3 regions of the Klebsiella terrigena genome follow, and region 2 is predicted to be linked to each of the others. Evidence: predicted binding sites of a transcription regulator. Region 2 holds the regulator's gene; each other region holds the start of a gene.
What was found. The regulator LexA, encoded in region 2, represses DNA repair genes until DNA is damaged. The targets are predictions, from matches to a motif close to TNCTGTATGTACATACAGNA.
Positions count from the first base shown of each region.

Region 1: the regulator LexA is predicted to act here: its motif matches at 1,733-1,752, upstream of HCK03_RS11615 (DinI-like family protein).
Region 3: the regulator LexA is predicted to act here: its motif matches at 1,625-1,644, upstream of dinB (DNA polymerase IV).

Region 1 is NZ_CP050508.1:2,463,137-2,467,896, reverse strand. It holds gene HCK03_RS11630 (DUF1364 domain-containing protein) at 25-321, opposite strand; gene HCK03_RS26330 (hypothetical protein) at 324-524, opposite strand; gene HCK03_RS11625 (DUF1367 family protein) at 530-1,126, opposite strand; gene HCK03_RS11620 (hypothetical protein) at 1,184-1,369, opposite strand; gene HCK03_RS11615 (DinI-like family protein) at 1,480-1,713, opposite strand; gene arsC (glutaredoxin-dependent arsenate reductase) at 2,084-2,509, opposite strand; gene HCK03_RS11605 (arsenic transporter) at 2,522-3,811, opposite strand; gene HCK03_RS11600 (transcriptional regulator) at 3,857-4,177, opposite strand; gene arsH (arsenical resistance protein ArsH) at 4,264-4,760, shown strand, end outside.
Region 2 is NZ_CP050508.1:5,265,632-5,270,391, reverse strand. It holds gene plsB (glycerol-3-phosphate 1-O-acyltransferase PlsB) at 1-895, opposite strand, end outside; gene HCK03_RS24710 (diacylglycerol kinase) at 1,025-1,393, shown strand; gene lexA (transcriptional repressor LexA) at 1,656-2,264, shown strand; gene dinF (MATE family efflux transporter DinF) at 2,335-3,651, shown strand; gene HCK03_RS24695 (CsbD family protein) at 3,778-3,987, shown strand; gene zur (zinc uptake transcriptional repressor Zur) at 4,094-4,609, opposite strand; gene HCK03_RS24685 (cupin domain-containing protein) at 4,724-4,760, shown strand, end outside.
Region 3 is NZ_CP050508.1:4,575,018-4,579,777, forward strand. It holds gene pepD (cytosol nonspecific dipeptidase) at 1-10, shown strand, start outside; gene HCK03_RS21465 (GNAT family N-acetyltransferase) at 103-546, opposite strand; gene dinB (DNA polymerase IV) at 552-1,607, opposite strand; gene nqrM ((Na+)-NQR maturation NqrM) at 1,744-1,959, opposite strand; gene nqrF (NADH:ubiquinone reductase (Na(+)-transporting) subunit F) at 1,962-3,185, opposite strand; gene nqrE (NADH:ubiquinone reductase (Na(+)-transporting) subunit E) at 3,197-3,796, opposite strand; gene HCK03_RS21490 (NADH:ubiquinone reductase (Na(+)-transporting) subunit D) at 3,800-4,438, opposite strand; gene HCK03_RS21495 (Na(+)-translocating NADH-quinone reductase subunit C) at 4,431-4,760, opposite strand, start outside.

The DNA.
Region 1 (4,760 bases), 2.8 Mb from region 2:
AGTGTTTGAGTGATGCTTCGAGTTTCATGCTTTCAGTAGCCCCTCTTTTTTCCATAAGGCCAAAGTCCTGAGCACACCTTCGGCATGCATCAGGCGCAATTCGTCGTAGGTGTAATCGGTGGTATTCTTTCTGCCGTCGATCAGGTCATGACACCCGCAGCAGGCTATTGCCGCTTGGGTATCATCAGGTTTGCACCCGGTACCACACGTTCCCGCCAGACGGTAATGCGCGAGAACACTGGTTTCCGGGTTGCCGTTGCAGTACCCGGGTATCCGCACGGTACATTCGCGGCCACGAGCCGCTTTGCGAAGGTTTGCCATAATCACCCCCACATCCGATTACGCCAGCGGGAATCCGGCCGCGGAGGGTTCTTGTCCTCAACCAGCTGCGCGCTGACGGTCCAGGTAATAAGGTCTGGGTTTAAACTGCGTTCAACCTTGATGCCCCGCTGCCGGTATTTAGCCACCAGCTCGTCTGCCTGGGCTGTTGTGCATTCGGTATGTGCGAACCATGATTTCTTCATAGTCCTCACCCCGCGAAGCTCAGTAACTGGTTTGCGGCGTTCTCGACTTCCATCTGGCTGTTGAATGAACGGGAGAGTATCCAGCGCCAGAGAACATCCAACGACGCCTTGTACAATTCATGGAATTCGGTGTCGTCCATGCTGGAGAAAGAAATGCTACGGGGATGTTTTTTTAGCGTTCCGTCTGGCAGTTGTATGGCGTCATAATGCCCTGCCTCGACAATGACCCACGTCCGATAGGCGTCAAAAGATTTACAGATGCTGATGCTGCCGGCGCGTTTCTCGGCTACGCGATCGAGGTATTGTTCTGCGGCATCAAGAAGGGCTGATTCGTTACCGCCATAGGCGGCTAGAAAACTGGCGTAGCCATACACAAGCTTGCGCTCATTGGATGAGATCGCTCCGCCGGTAGGTTCCCAGTAGTCAAAGCCGAGATTGAGTAAAGCAAAGTAGCGGCGATGAAACGCCGGGTTGCGGACGAGTTTATAGTCGGCTTCCAGGACGGCGCCGAGCCTGCATTTTGATTGCAGAAATTCGCTGGTCTCCTGCGTGGCGGGGATCAGTATGCCTTGTGACTGCTTTATTAGGTGCAAATGCGCCATCGTGATTCTCCGGTGGCGCTGCAATACTCCGATGCCGTTGTTCAGGCGGCAAATTGATTATGGCAAGTTTATATATGCCGGGTCAATTATCCCAGCTTCAATAGACAATTCTACAAACTCTTCGATGGTAGCTAGAAATTGCTTTTCGCTGATCTTTTCAAGGACGATAACCTGGTCACCATTGCATTTTATTCGGTATTCGCCACCTTTTTTGATTATACGAATGGCCTCTTCAATATCCATCGCCCCTCCCCGAGCTACATTCAGACTAAAAAGATGTCTGGCAGCTGCATCTGAGGGAAACGCTGTATGCGATGCTCTGACAAAAATGCCTGCTACCAACTAAAGCCAATTCAGTAAAACCAGTCGTCGGCGCTTTCCCACGTTTCCTGCAGAATCTCTTCTATCGTTTCTCTATCGCCATCAATACCACCCAAAACACTCAGACTATCAGCCCCGGAGCGACGTACTGATAATTTGCAGTCCTCATACTTCTGGCTGAACCGCCGCAGCAGTTCAGCTTCAAGGGCAGGCTCAGCACCATCTGGCAACACCTTCTTGCGGTCGATTGTGATTTCAATTCTCATAGTAACCTCGACATCGATATACTGTATAAATAAACAGTACACCCATGCCGATAAATGTTCAATATCTTAAGAGAACGAATTGTTAACTTTTCTATCAGTAGTTGCATAAAAAAACCCGCCGTAGCGGGTTGAATTGACAAGGTTTATTTTTTGTTACGGCCGGACGTATCGAAGTAGTACGCGTCACTGGCTCGTGGTATCTGGAGCCTTGATCCACATTTGTAGCGCACTCACATTCCGTAAAATGTAAGAGAGTAAAGTCCGCTCCTGGCACACAGCAGACAAACACGTGACGCTGTAGGTCTCCTGAGAGCGAAAAGCGGACGCCCGCAAAGCATTAACAGGCGTCCGATATTTTGAAGTGGGCAGATTACTTAACCCGTTTCCCCATTTCGTCAATGACTTTCTCGCCATCCTCTTTGGTAAACACTCCTTTCTGACCTTCCGGTAGAATATCCAACACTATTTCTGAAGGGCGGCAAAGACGAGTGCCAAGCGGCGTAACGACTACCGGCCGATTAATCAGGATCGGGTGTTGAAGCATGAAATCAATCAACTGCTCATCACTAAATTTCTCTTCATCAAGACCCAACTGCTCATAGGGTTCGACGTTCTTACGCAGCAATGCACGTACTCCAATACCCATATCTGAAATCAGTTTGATAAGTTCATCACGAGTCGGGGGAGTATCGAGATAATAAATAATGGTTGGTTCGTTACCGCTGTTACGGATCATCTCCAGCGTGTTACGTGAGGTCCCACAGGCCGGATTGTGATAGATGGTAATGTTGCTCATATCTGTATCTCATTACAAAGTGACGGAGAGCCGTAACGCCAGCGCGGCCAGAGTGACAAACAGCACGGGCAGAGTCATGATTATGCCCGTGCGGAAGTAATACCCCCAGGTGATGGTCATGTTTTTCTGTGCCAACACATGAAGCCATAACAGGGTTGCCAGACTGCCTATCGGGGTGATTTTAGGACCTAAATCGCAGCCAATCACATTGGCATAAATCATCGCCTCTCTGGCTATGCCGGACGCAGTGCTCCCGTCTATAGACAATGCGCCAATGAGTACCGTCGGCATATTGTTCATCACAGACGCCAGGAACGCAGTCAGGAAGCCGGTACCGAACGTAGCAGCCCATAAACCTTTGTCTGCCAGCATATTGAGTACGGCTGAAAGAGACTCAGTCAGTCCAGCGTTACGCAGGCCGTAGACGACCAGATACATACCCAGCGAGAAAATCACTATCTGCCAGGGCGCACCGCGCAGCACTTTCCCGGTATTTATGGCATGACCACGCTTTGCTACCACGAAAAGCACCGCAGCCCCAACTGCTGCTATCGCACTTACAGGGATCCCCAGCGGCTCCAGAACAAAGAAACCGGTCAGCAAGAACAGTAAAACAACCCAGCCCGCCCTGAACGTCGCTGGATCTTTAATCGCGCTGGCAGGCGTTTTGAGCAGTGAAACGTCATATCTGGCCGGAATATCGCGGCGGAAGAAGAGATGGAGCATGGCCAGTGTTGCAGCGATGGCCGCAAGGTTCACAGGGACCATCACGGAGGCGTACTGCGTAAAGCCCAGATCGAAGAAATCCGCCGAGACAATATTCACCAGGTTGGAAACTATCAGCGGCAGGCTGGCGGTATCGGCAATAAATCCCGCAGCCATAACAAAGGCCAGCGTCGTCGCCTGGCTGAACCCCAGTGCGAGCAGCATTGCAATCACAATTGGCGTCAGTATCAGCGCGGCACCGTCGTTAGCAAACAGAGCAGCAACAGCTGCGCCAAGCAGTACTATCCAGGTAAACAGCAGGCGGCCGTGCCCGTTACCCCATCTGGAAACATGCAGCGCGGCCCATTCAAAGAAACCGGACTCATCGAGCAGCAGGCTGATGATGATCACCGCAATGAATGCCGCTGTTGCGTTCCAGACGATGTTCCAGACTACAGGGATATCATGAATGTGGATAACTCCCGTTCCCAGCGCCAACACTGCTCCGATACTTGCACTCCAACCGATGCTTAGACCTCTGGGCTGCCAGATGACCAGGACCAGCGTCAGTATAAATATACTCCCTGCCAAAATCATTTCAGGTTCCTTTGCATATGGTTATGTATATGTGATGCAAAATTCTCAGCATGATGTACAGGCTGATTTTGACAGCCATTCACCCACATCTTCTCTCATACATTGCCAGGTCGTCGTGATCGTCTCAGCCGCCCACGCTGGCATGTGGGGAGACAGACGGTAGTGAATCCATTTGCCTTCCCGGCGGTCAAGCACTAACTCTGCTTCACGCAGAATAGCCATATGGCGAGATATTTTGGGCTGTGACTCAGTAGTGACCGCACATATATCGCATACGCATAGTTCGCCGGACTCCCGGAGAAGCATGACAATGGCGAGACGTGTTTCATCCGACAGGATTTTAAAAAGCTGAACAGGCTGTAGCATTGATTACTCCGTTCCCTTCAGAATATACATATGGTAAACCATATGCATTAGCTTTGAAATCACCGTAATATCCCGGAGGAGAAATAATGGAACACTTTCCTGCACTGAACGCTGATTGTTTCGATAAAAAGATTGCTGAGCACCTACAGCTCAATGAATCTCCACGCATTCTGATTCTGTATGGCTCGGTAAGAGAGCGTTCGTACAGTCGTTTTGCAGCAGAAGAGGCGGGTCGCCTGCTGACGGCGATGGGGGCGGAAGTCAGGCTGTTTAATCCTTCAGGTTTACCCCTGCCGGATGATGCTCCGGATACACACCCAAAAGTCATAGAGCTGCGCGGACTGGTCAGATGGTGTGATGGAATGGTGTGGAGCTCTCCTGAGCGGCATGGGGCAATGAGTGCGGTGATGAAGGCCCAGATCGACTGGATCCCGTTAAGCGAAGGCGCGGTCCGCCCTTCTCAAGGCAAAACTCTCGCTGTAATGCAGGTATGTGGCGGCTCGCAGTCTTTTAATGCGGTGAACCAGATGCGAATTCTTGGCCGCTGGATGAGGATGTTCACTATTCCTAACCAGTCTTCAGT
Region 2 (4,760 bases):
CGTGCCCTTCATGCGCCAGCTGCCGCACGCGCTCGGCGTTGTGAACGTTAATGCCCTGATACAGCCGGTTCCAGGTAAAGCCCAGCACGCGGTCGGTCAGGCGAATCATCTCGTAGGAGAAGTTGGCGGCGATCTCTTCCATCAGCGCGATGGCGTTTTGCTGCGCCTTCTCGTGGGAGATTTTCTTGCTGCGGGCTTCGTCTTCCACCGCACGGGCGATGGCTTTTGACGCCAGCAGCTTGTTGAACAGATCCTGACGAGCGGGCAGGCGCGGGCCGACGGCGGCCAGGCGCTGGCGGGCGAAGTGCATACGCGCCACGCGGGCCAGCTTCTGGGCGATGGTTTTGTCGGTTCCGTGCTCGGACGCCATTCGGCGTAGCGACACCGGCGGCGAGAAGCGCACGAAGCTGTCGCGGCCCAGCCACAGCACGGCGAAGAATTTCTGAATACCATTAAGCATGCGCAGCGGCGGATTGAGCTCGCCTTTTTCGCGCCCGGGCGCACGACCAAACATCACCGACACCGGCACCATTTGCACATCGAGGTCAGGGTGGTTGCGGTGCAGATCCAGGTAGTCGTGGAACAGCTTGATGGACTCTTCTTTCGGCGTGTAGTAGGTAAATACGCGCGGGCCGCCATGGATGAAGACGTAGCGGGGCAGCAGGGTGCCGTCGATTTCGAGCGGCTCGAGCGGATCGGCTAAATCGTGCTCCAGGCACTGCGCGCGCAGCGTCAGCAGGTCTGCCTTCGAGTTATAGGGCAGAACGTACATAATCGGACGCGAGGTATCCAGTCCTAATTCCTGAGCAGGCTCTGCGGGAATAGACTTGCTTTTTACCAGCAGCCGTAATGGTAAATTAAGTAATTTATAGTAAATTCGTTGCCAGCCGGACATAAACGATGTGAAGCCTCTGGTTAATCATGCAAATGCGCGGCAAGAATAACAGAAAGTGCGCAAAATTTCCGTCGCCACGCGGCAAACGCGTACACTCATTGACGTCATTTACATAAAAAGGTTCTTTTGATGGCCAATAATACCACCGGGTTAACCCGAATCATTAAAGCAGCAGGGTATTCCTGGAAAGGTTTTCGTGCGGCATGGATAAATGAGGCCGCCTTTCGTCAGGAAGGGATCGCCACCGTTATTGCCATTGCGATCGCCTGCTGGTTGGATGTTGACGCCGTGACGCGCGTGCTGCTGATAGGCTCGGTCCTGTTAGTGATGATAGTCGAAATTCTTAATAGCGCGATTGAGGCGGTGGTGGACCGGATTGGCTCCGAGCACCATGAGCTTTCCGGACGGGCGAAGGATATGGGCTCTGCGGCGGTCTTTCTGGCGATCGTCATCGCGCTGATCGTCTGGGTTACGCTGCTGTGGTCGCACTATCGCTAAGCGCCGCTAGCATCAGGCTATCGGGTTTGCCGTCCACCGCCCCGGTTTAGCGTCCGTGGGCCGGAGGCCGGCGAGCCTCCCTCCACGCGTTTTTTTGTCTCGCGTGGAGCCGCAGCGCCTCGCCACCATCCCCTCTGCGTTAACCGGCTCCGGCGGGCATCAAAACAAAAGAATCTCCTGATTTATGTGTGAAATTTGATTCCAAAATCACCGTTAGCTGTATATACTCACAGCATAACTGTATATACACCCAGGGGGCGGAATGAAAGCGTTAACGACCAGGCAGCAAGAGGTGTTTGATCTCATCAGGGATCATATCAGCCAGACGGGCATGCCGCCGACGCGTGCGGAAATTGCTCAGCGCTTGGGGTTCCGTTCCCCAAACGCGGCGGAAGAACATCTGAAAGCGCTGGCGCGTAAAGGCGCAATCGAGATCATTTCCGGTGCCTCCCGCGGTATTCGTCTGCTGACTGAAGAAGAGCCCGGCCTGCCGCTGATTGGCCGCGTCGCTGCCGGCGAGCCGCTGCTGGCGCAGCAGCACATCGAAGGCCACTTCCAGGTCGACCCGGCAATGTTCAAGCCGAGCGCGGACTTCCTGCTGCGCGTCAGCGGTATGTCGATGAAAGACATCGGTATTCTGGACGGCGATCTGCTGGCGGTACACAAAACGCAGGATGTGCGCAACGGGCAGGTTGTGGTCGCACGCATCGATGAAGAAGTGACGGTTAAACGCCTTAAAAAGCAGGGTAACGTCGTCGAACTTCTGCCGGAAAACAGCGAGTTTTCACCGATCGTGGTGAACCTACGCGAGCAAAGCTTTACCATTGAAGGTCTGGCCGTCGGCGTCATCCGCAACGGCGAGTGGCTGTAAGCGCCTTCTCTAACGCAGCATCGTCTGATGCATGATGCTGCGCTATCTCTCCTCGCTCAGGCTTTCCCCCATGTTTTTTAATGCTGCTGATAAGGCCCTGTGGCGCCTGGCGCTACCGATGATTTTCTCCAATATCACCGTCCCGCTGCTGGGCCTGGTGGATACTGCGGTCATCGGCCATCTTGATAGCCCGGTTTATCTGGGCGGCGTGGCGGTCGGCGCGACGGCGACCAGCTTCCTGTTCATGCTGCTGCTCTTTCTGCGAATGAGTACCACCGGCCTGACGGCGCAGGCGTTTGGCGCAAAGGATCCCGTTCGCCTGGCGCGCGCGCTGGTGCAGCCGCTTGGCCTGGCGCTGGCCGCCGGTCTGCTGATCGTTGTGTTTCGTATTCCGCTCATTAACCTCGCGCTGCATATCGTCGGCGGCAGCGAAGCGGTGCTGGAGCAGGCCCGGCGTTTCCTGGAGATCCGCTGGCTGAGCGCTCCGGCATCGTTAGCTAACCTGGTGCTGCTTGGCTGGCTGCTGGGCGTCCAGTATGCCCGCGCGCCGGTGATCCTGCTGATTGTCGGCAACCTGCTGAATATTGTCCTCGATCTGTGGCTGGTGATGGGTCTGCACATGAACGTGCAGGGCGCGGCGCTGGCGACGGTGAGCGCCGAATACGCCACCTTTATCATTGGTCTGCTGATGGTGAAACGCGTGCTGACGCTGCGCGGCGTGTCGTTCGCTATGCTCAAGGGCGCCTGGCGCGGCGACATCCGGCGGCTGCTGGCCCTCAACCGCGACATCATGCTGCGTTCGCTGCTGCTGCAGCTCTGCTTCGGGGCGGTGACCGTGTTCGGTGCGCGTCTGGGAGGCGATATCGTGGCGGTGAACGCCATTCTGATGACCATGCTAACCTTCACCGCCTATGCGCTGGATGGCTTTGCCTACGCCGTGGAGGCCCACTCCGGGCAGGCCTACGGCGCGCGCGACGGCAGCAAGCTGCTGGAGGTATGGCGGGCCGCCTGTCGACAGTCCGGCATGGTCGCGCTGGCGTTTGCGCTGATCTACAGCGTGGCGGGCGAGCAGATTATCGCTCTGCTGACCTCAATACCTTCGCTCCAGCAGCTCGCCGACCGCTATCTGTGGTGGCAGATGATTCTGCCGACGATCGGCGTCTGGTGCTATCTGCTGGACGGGATGTTTATCGGCGCGACGCGCGGCAGCGAAATGCGTAACAGCATGGCGGTGGCCGCCTTGGGCTTTGCCTTAACCCTGCTGACGCTGCCGGTGCTCGGTAACCACGGACTGTGGCTGGCGCTGGCGGTGTTCCTGGCGCTGCGGGGCCTGTCGCTGGCGCTGATCTGGCGGCGGCACTGGCAGCGTGGAACCTGGTTTTCATAACGTGTTTTGTCGTAAAGATGGTTAAAGATTCCGAATAATAAAATTAACTCAGAATTCTCATCTATAGTTAATCATACGTCCGGCACACAGCGGGCTGTTAACTCACCGAACGATGAGGATTGAATTATGAATAAAGACGAAATCGGCGGTAACTGGAAACAGTTAAAAGGTAAGGCCAAAGAGCAATGGGGCAAGCTTACCGACGATGATATGACCGTCATCGAGGGCAAGCGCGACCAGCTGGTCGGTAGAATCCAGGAGCGTTACGGCTACGCTAAAGATCAGGCAGAGAAAGAAGTGTCTGACTGGGAAACCAAAAATGACTATCGCTGGTAGCGATCGGACATAAAGCGTTAACCCTTTGTTTTAACGCATTGTTATTGCCTGCCCGAACGGTACAAGGACGTACGAAAATCCCCTGATTCCCGCTGCGGCTAACGCCTCAGCGGGCTTTCTTTTTAATCTGGATGGTGTGGTCGTGGTGACAGTGCCCCGGCGTGTTGCAGGCTTCTACTTCGACGCATCCCGCGCACAGCCCGTGTGCTTCAATGACGTTATGGCGCAGGGCGAAGCCCATTTTTGCCGCCAGCGTATGCATGATGTCCTCTACGCCTTCCGCGCACTCTTCTTTCACCACGCCGCAGCGATCGCAGATAAACATCGCTGAGCTATGGGTTGGCTGATCGAACAGATGGCACAGCACATAGCTGTTGGTTGATTCCACCTTGTGCACGAAACCCTGCTCCAGCAGAAACTCCAGCGCCCGGTAGACCGTTGGCGGCTTGGCCTGCGGCTCTTTACCGCGCAGCAGATCGAGCAAATCGTAGGCGCTGATCGCCCCCTGCTGCAGACTCATCAGGCGCAACACTTCCAGGCGCTGCGGAGTCAGGCGCACGCCCCGCTGCGCGCAGAGCTTTTCAGCATGCGCTAACATTTCTTGCGAAGTGGACTTATCCATGAGCATCCTCTGGTTGCGTAACGATGAAGTTGTTACTTTATCACGATCCAGGCAAAACGCCGAGAACCCACGGTTTGTGCTATACCTGATGCATCTCATTTTCGGGAGAAAACGATGAAACGACCTGATTGCATTCGACATTGGCGCGAGC
Region 3 (4,760 bases), 690 kb from region 2:
GGCAAAATAAGCGGCCAGCCGCAGGTTTGATCTCTCCGGGTTCTCCCGGATGCGGGCGGCGGCCTCGTCGCCCGCGAATCTACACCGGCCACAAACCGCTCCCTACCTCACCTTCTCCATGCGGTAGTTAATAAACGTCTCTCCCCGCGCGGCCACCCGCTGCTCTTCAACGACCGTGAAGCCATGACGCGCAAAGCAGGCCCTGGCCGTGATGCTGGCCTCAACCGTCAGCGTCCCCTGCGGAATTTGCCTGAATAGCTCTGCGAGCAACGCCCCGGCAATTCCCTGACGGGCGCGCTCGGGAGCGACAAACAGGAGATCGATATCGCTGCCGATGGCGCTAATAAAGCCGACCGGCTGCCGGTCAATCACCGCCACCAGCACCCGCGAGTCGCGCATTTTTTGCCGCCAGCGCGCCTCATCAACCTGCGCCCAGGCGGCAATTTGCCGTGGCGAATAGTCGCGGCTGGCGGTCTGCCGAATCGCGCGCAGGAAGATGGCGCACAGCGCGGAAAAATCGTCATCCTGGTAATCTCTTATCTGCAGCATTGCTATAGTCCCAGAACCAGCTGCCGCTCCAGCTGGGGATCGAGTAACGTAACGTGCAGCCCCACCAGCCGCACCCCGCGGCCGCCGCGCCGTTCATGCCAGGCTTTGTAGGCCGTGGCGAGCAAATCATCTTTACTCAAGCGCGGCCAGACGTGCTCCTGGGTGGTGAGCTGAAAATCATTAAACTTGAGCTTTACCCCCTGACGGGCAATCAGCAGATCCGGTTTAACCTTGAGCAGCCGCCGCTCCAGCTCCTGGTAGAGGCTCTCGATAATCGCCTCACAGTCGCCCCACTGGTGAATATCCTCCACCAGCGTACGCTCGACGCCCACCGATTTACGCTGTCGCGTGTTGTTGATTTCCCGCTCGTCGATGCCCTGGCTTCTCTCCCATAGGATCCGACCAAATTTGCCGAAGCGCTTGAGCAGCATCGCCAGATCGCTTTTCTGCACATCTTCGCAGGTGCGCAGCCCCATATTTTCCAGCTTAGCCGCGGAGACTTTCCCCACGCCGGGTATTTTCGCCAGCGGCAGGGTTCTGACGAACTCGGCAACCTGGTGCGGCGCAATCACAAACTGGCCGTTGGGTTTATTGAGATCGGAGGCGATTTTGGCGAGAAACTTCACCGGGGCGATACCGGCGGAAGCGGTCAGCTGCAGCTCATGGTGAATGGTCTGGCGGATCTCTTCGGCCATCAGCGTCGCCGAGCCCTGGCAGTGGACGCTGTCGGTGACGTCAAGATAGGCCTCATCAAGCGAGAGGGGTTCAATCAGCGAGGTGTAGCGTGAAAAGATTTCCCGGATATGGGCCGATGCCTCTTTATAGGCGTCAAAGCGCCCCGGCAGCAGCGTCAGGTGCGGGCAAAGCTTAAGCGCCATCGCCGTTGGCATGGCGCTACGCACGCCAAACTTACGCGCCGGATAGTTGGCGGTACTGATGACGCCCCGCTGGACCCGGCTGCCGCCGATGGCGATGGGAATATCCCGCAACGCCGGGTTATCTCGCATTTCAACCGCGGCAAAGAAGCAGTCCATATCAACATGGATGATTTTGCGCATAGCTAGCCCTCACTGACCACTGGACAAGTATACAGCATAATTCTGCGCAATGAGAAGAGAGGGAAGCCAAAATGCGCTGAGGACAAACCCCGGCGTCGCTGAGCGCGGCCGGGGTTATGAGACAGGCGGGGAGAGGTTACAGGATCCGTTCCTGCTTACGCTGCGCTTCGCGCGCCAGGCGTTTTTTGCGCGCATCGCACGGCTCCGGGCAGTCGCAGACCTTTTCCAGACCCAGCGAGGCGATCCCACCGCAGCTTCCCTGCAGGCTTTTGCGCTTCACCAGATACCCCAGCGACATCCCCAGAATCACCAGGGCGAAAATCACAAAGGTGGCGAAAAACAGAGTCCACATCATCAGCCTCCAAAATCATCCAGCATGATATTGTCATCCTCGACGCCGAGATCCTTGAGCATTTTAATCACCGCGGCGTTCATCACCGGCGGCCCGCACATGTAAAACTCGCAGTCCTCCGGCGCCGGGTGATCGCGCAGATAGTTCTCATATAGCACATTGTGGATGAAGCCGGTGTGACCATCCCAGCTATCTTCCGGCAGCGGATCGGACAGCGCCACGTGGAAGGTAAAGTTAGGATTTTCCCGCGCCAGCTGTTCGAATTCATCGTCGTAGAACATTTCGCGCAGCGATCGCGCGCCGTACCAGAAGCTGATTTTACGCCCGCTGTGCAGCCGCTTGAGCTGATCGAAAATATGAGAACGCATCGGCGCCATGCCGGCCCCGCCGCCGATAAAGACCATTTCAGCGTCGGTATCTTTGGCAAAGAATTCGCCAAACGGCCCGGAGATGGTCACCCTGTCGCCGGCCTTTAGCGACCAGATATAGGACGACATAATGCCCGGCGGCGCGTCCGGTACCTTCGGCGGCGGCGTGGCAATACGCACGTTGAGCATGATAATGCCCTTCTCGTCCGGGTAGTTAGCCATCGAGTAGGCGCGCAGGGTCGGCTCTTTTACCTCGGAGACGTAGCGGAACAGGTCAAACTTATCCCAGTCGGCGCGGTACTCGTCCGGGACGTCAAAATCGGCGTAGGCGATCTTATGCGACGGGCACTCGATCTGGATATACCCGCCGGCGCGGAACGGCACGACTTCGCCGTCCGGCACGCGCAGCTTCAGCTCTTTGATAAACGTCGCTTTGTTATCATTAGAGATAACGTCACATTGCCATTTTTTGACGCCGAAGATCTCTTCCGGTAGCTCAATCTTCATGTCCTGCTTTACCGCCACCTGGCAGGCCAGACGGCAGCCCTCTTTCGCCTCGCGCCGGGAGATATGGGAAAGCTCGGTCGGCAGGATATCGCCACCGCCCTCTTTTATCGTCACCCGACACTGGCCGCACGAGCCGCCGCCGCCGCAGGCGGAAGAGACAAAAATGCCGTTGTTGGAGAGGGTGTTAAGCAGCTTATCGCCGGCAGGGGTGCGTATTTGCCTGTCCGCCTCGTTATTAATTTCAATGACCACGTCACCGGCGTTAACCAGCTTTGAACGCGCGGCGAGGATCAGCCCCGAGAGCACCAGCACGATCAGGGTGAACATCACGACGCCAAGAATAATTTCCATACTTTCCGCCCTTATAGCTGCACACCGGAGAATGACATAAAGCCCAGCGCCATCAGTCCCGTGGTAATAAAGGTGATCCCTAACCCGCGCAGACCCGCGGGCACGTTGGCATATTTCATTCTTTCCCGGATGCCCGCCAGGGCGACAATCGCCAGCGTCCAGCCGATGCCGGAACCGAAGCCGTAGACAATGGACTCCGTGAAGTTGTAGTCACGCTGCACCATGAAGGAGACGCCGCCAAAAATCGCGCAGTGCACGGCAATCAGCGGCAGGAAGATCCCCAGCGCGTGATGTAACGCCGGGAAATACTTATCGAGGATCATCTCGAGGATCTGCACCAGCGCGGCGATAACCCCAATGAAGGTAATAAAGTTGAGGAAGCTTAAATCAACGCCCTCCGCCAGCGCCCCGTCGCGCAGCACCAGGTTATAGATCAGGTTATTGATCGGCACCGCCAAACCAAGCACGATGGTGACCGTCAGGCCGAGACCAAAGGCGGTAGAGACCTTTTTCGAGACCGCAAGGAAGGTACACATCCCGAGGAAGAAGGCCAGCGCCATGTTTTCTACGAATACGGCGCGGACAAACAGACTGATATAGTGAGCCGTCATCGTTTACTCCTTTTCCTGCTGTTCCGGCTTCCAGCTGCGCAGCGCCCAAATCAGCAAACCGATAATGAAGAACGCGCTCGGCGCCAGCAGGAACAAGCCGTTTGGCTGATACCAGCCGCCGTTTTGCACGGTCTCAAGGACGGTCATCCCAAACAGCTTGCCGCTGCCGATAAGCTCGCGCAGAAAGCCGACAATAATCAGAATGGCGCCATAGCCCAGACCGTTACCAATGCCGTCAATAAAGCTGGCCAGCGGCGGTGACTTCATGGCGAACCCTTCCGCCCGCCCCATCACGATGCAGTTGGTGATGATAAGCCCGACGAATACCGACAGTTGTCTGGAGGTCTCATAGGCAAAGGCGCGCAGCAGCTGGTCCACCACGATCACCAGCGAGGCGACGATCGTCATCTGCACGATAATGCGCACGCTGTTGGGAATATGGTGGCGGATCATCGAGATAAACATGCTGGAGAAGGCCGTCACCAGCGTGACCGCGACGGTCATCACCAGCGCGGTTTCCAGCTTAGTGGTCACCGCCAGCGCCGAGCAGACCCCCAGCACCTGCAGCGTAATGGGGTTATTAGCCAGCAGCGGCCCCACCAGCACGCGCTTCATCTCTTTCGTATCGCCTGCTTCAGCCATTATTCAGCTCTCCATCACGCACTCTTTTCAGAAACGGGCCGAAGCCCAGCTCGCCCATCCAGAAATCAAAGCTATGCTGCACGCCGTTGGAGGTCAGCGTCGCCCCGGACAGGCCGTCGACGGCATGGATATCTCCCGGGTGCGCCCCGCCCTTCACCACCTTCAGCGCCGGATGGCCGCTATCATCAAGCACCTGCTTGCCGATAAACTGCTGGCGCCAGTTGGGGTTTTCCACCTCACCGCCCAGCCCCGGCGTTTCGCCGTGATCGTAATACGTCAGGCCCTTAATGGTACGGCCATCGGTACCCAGCGCCACGAAGGC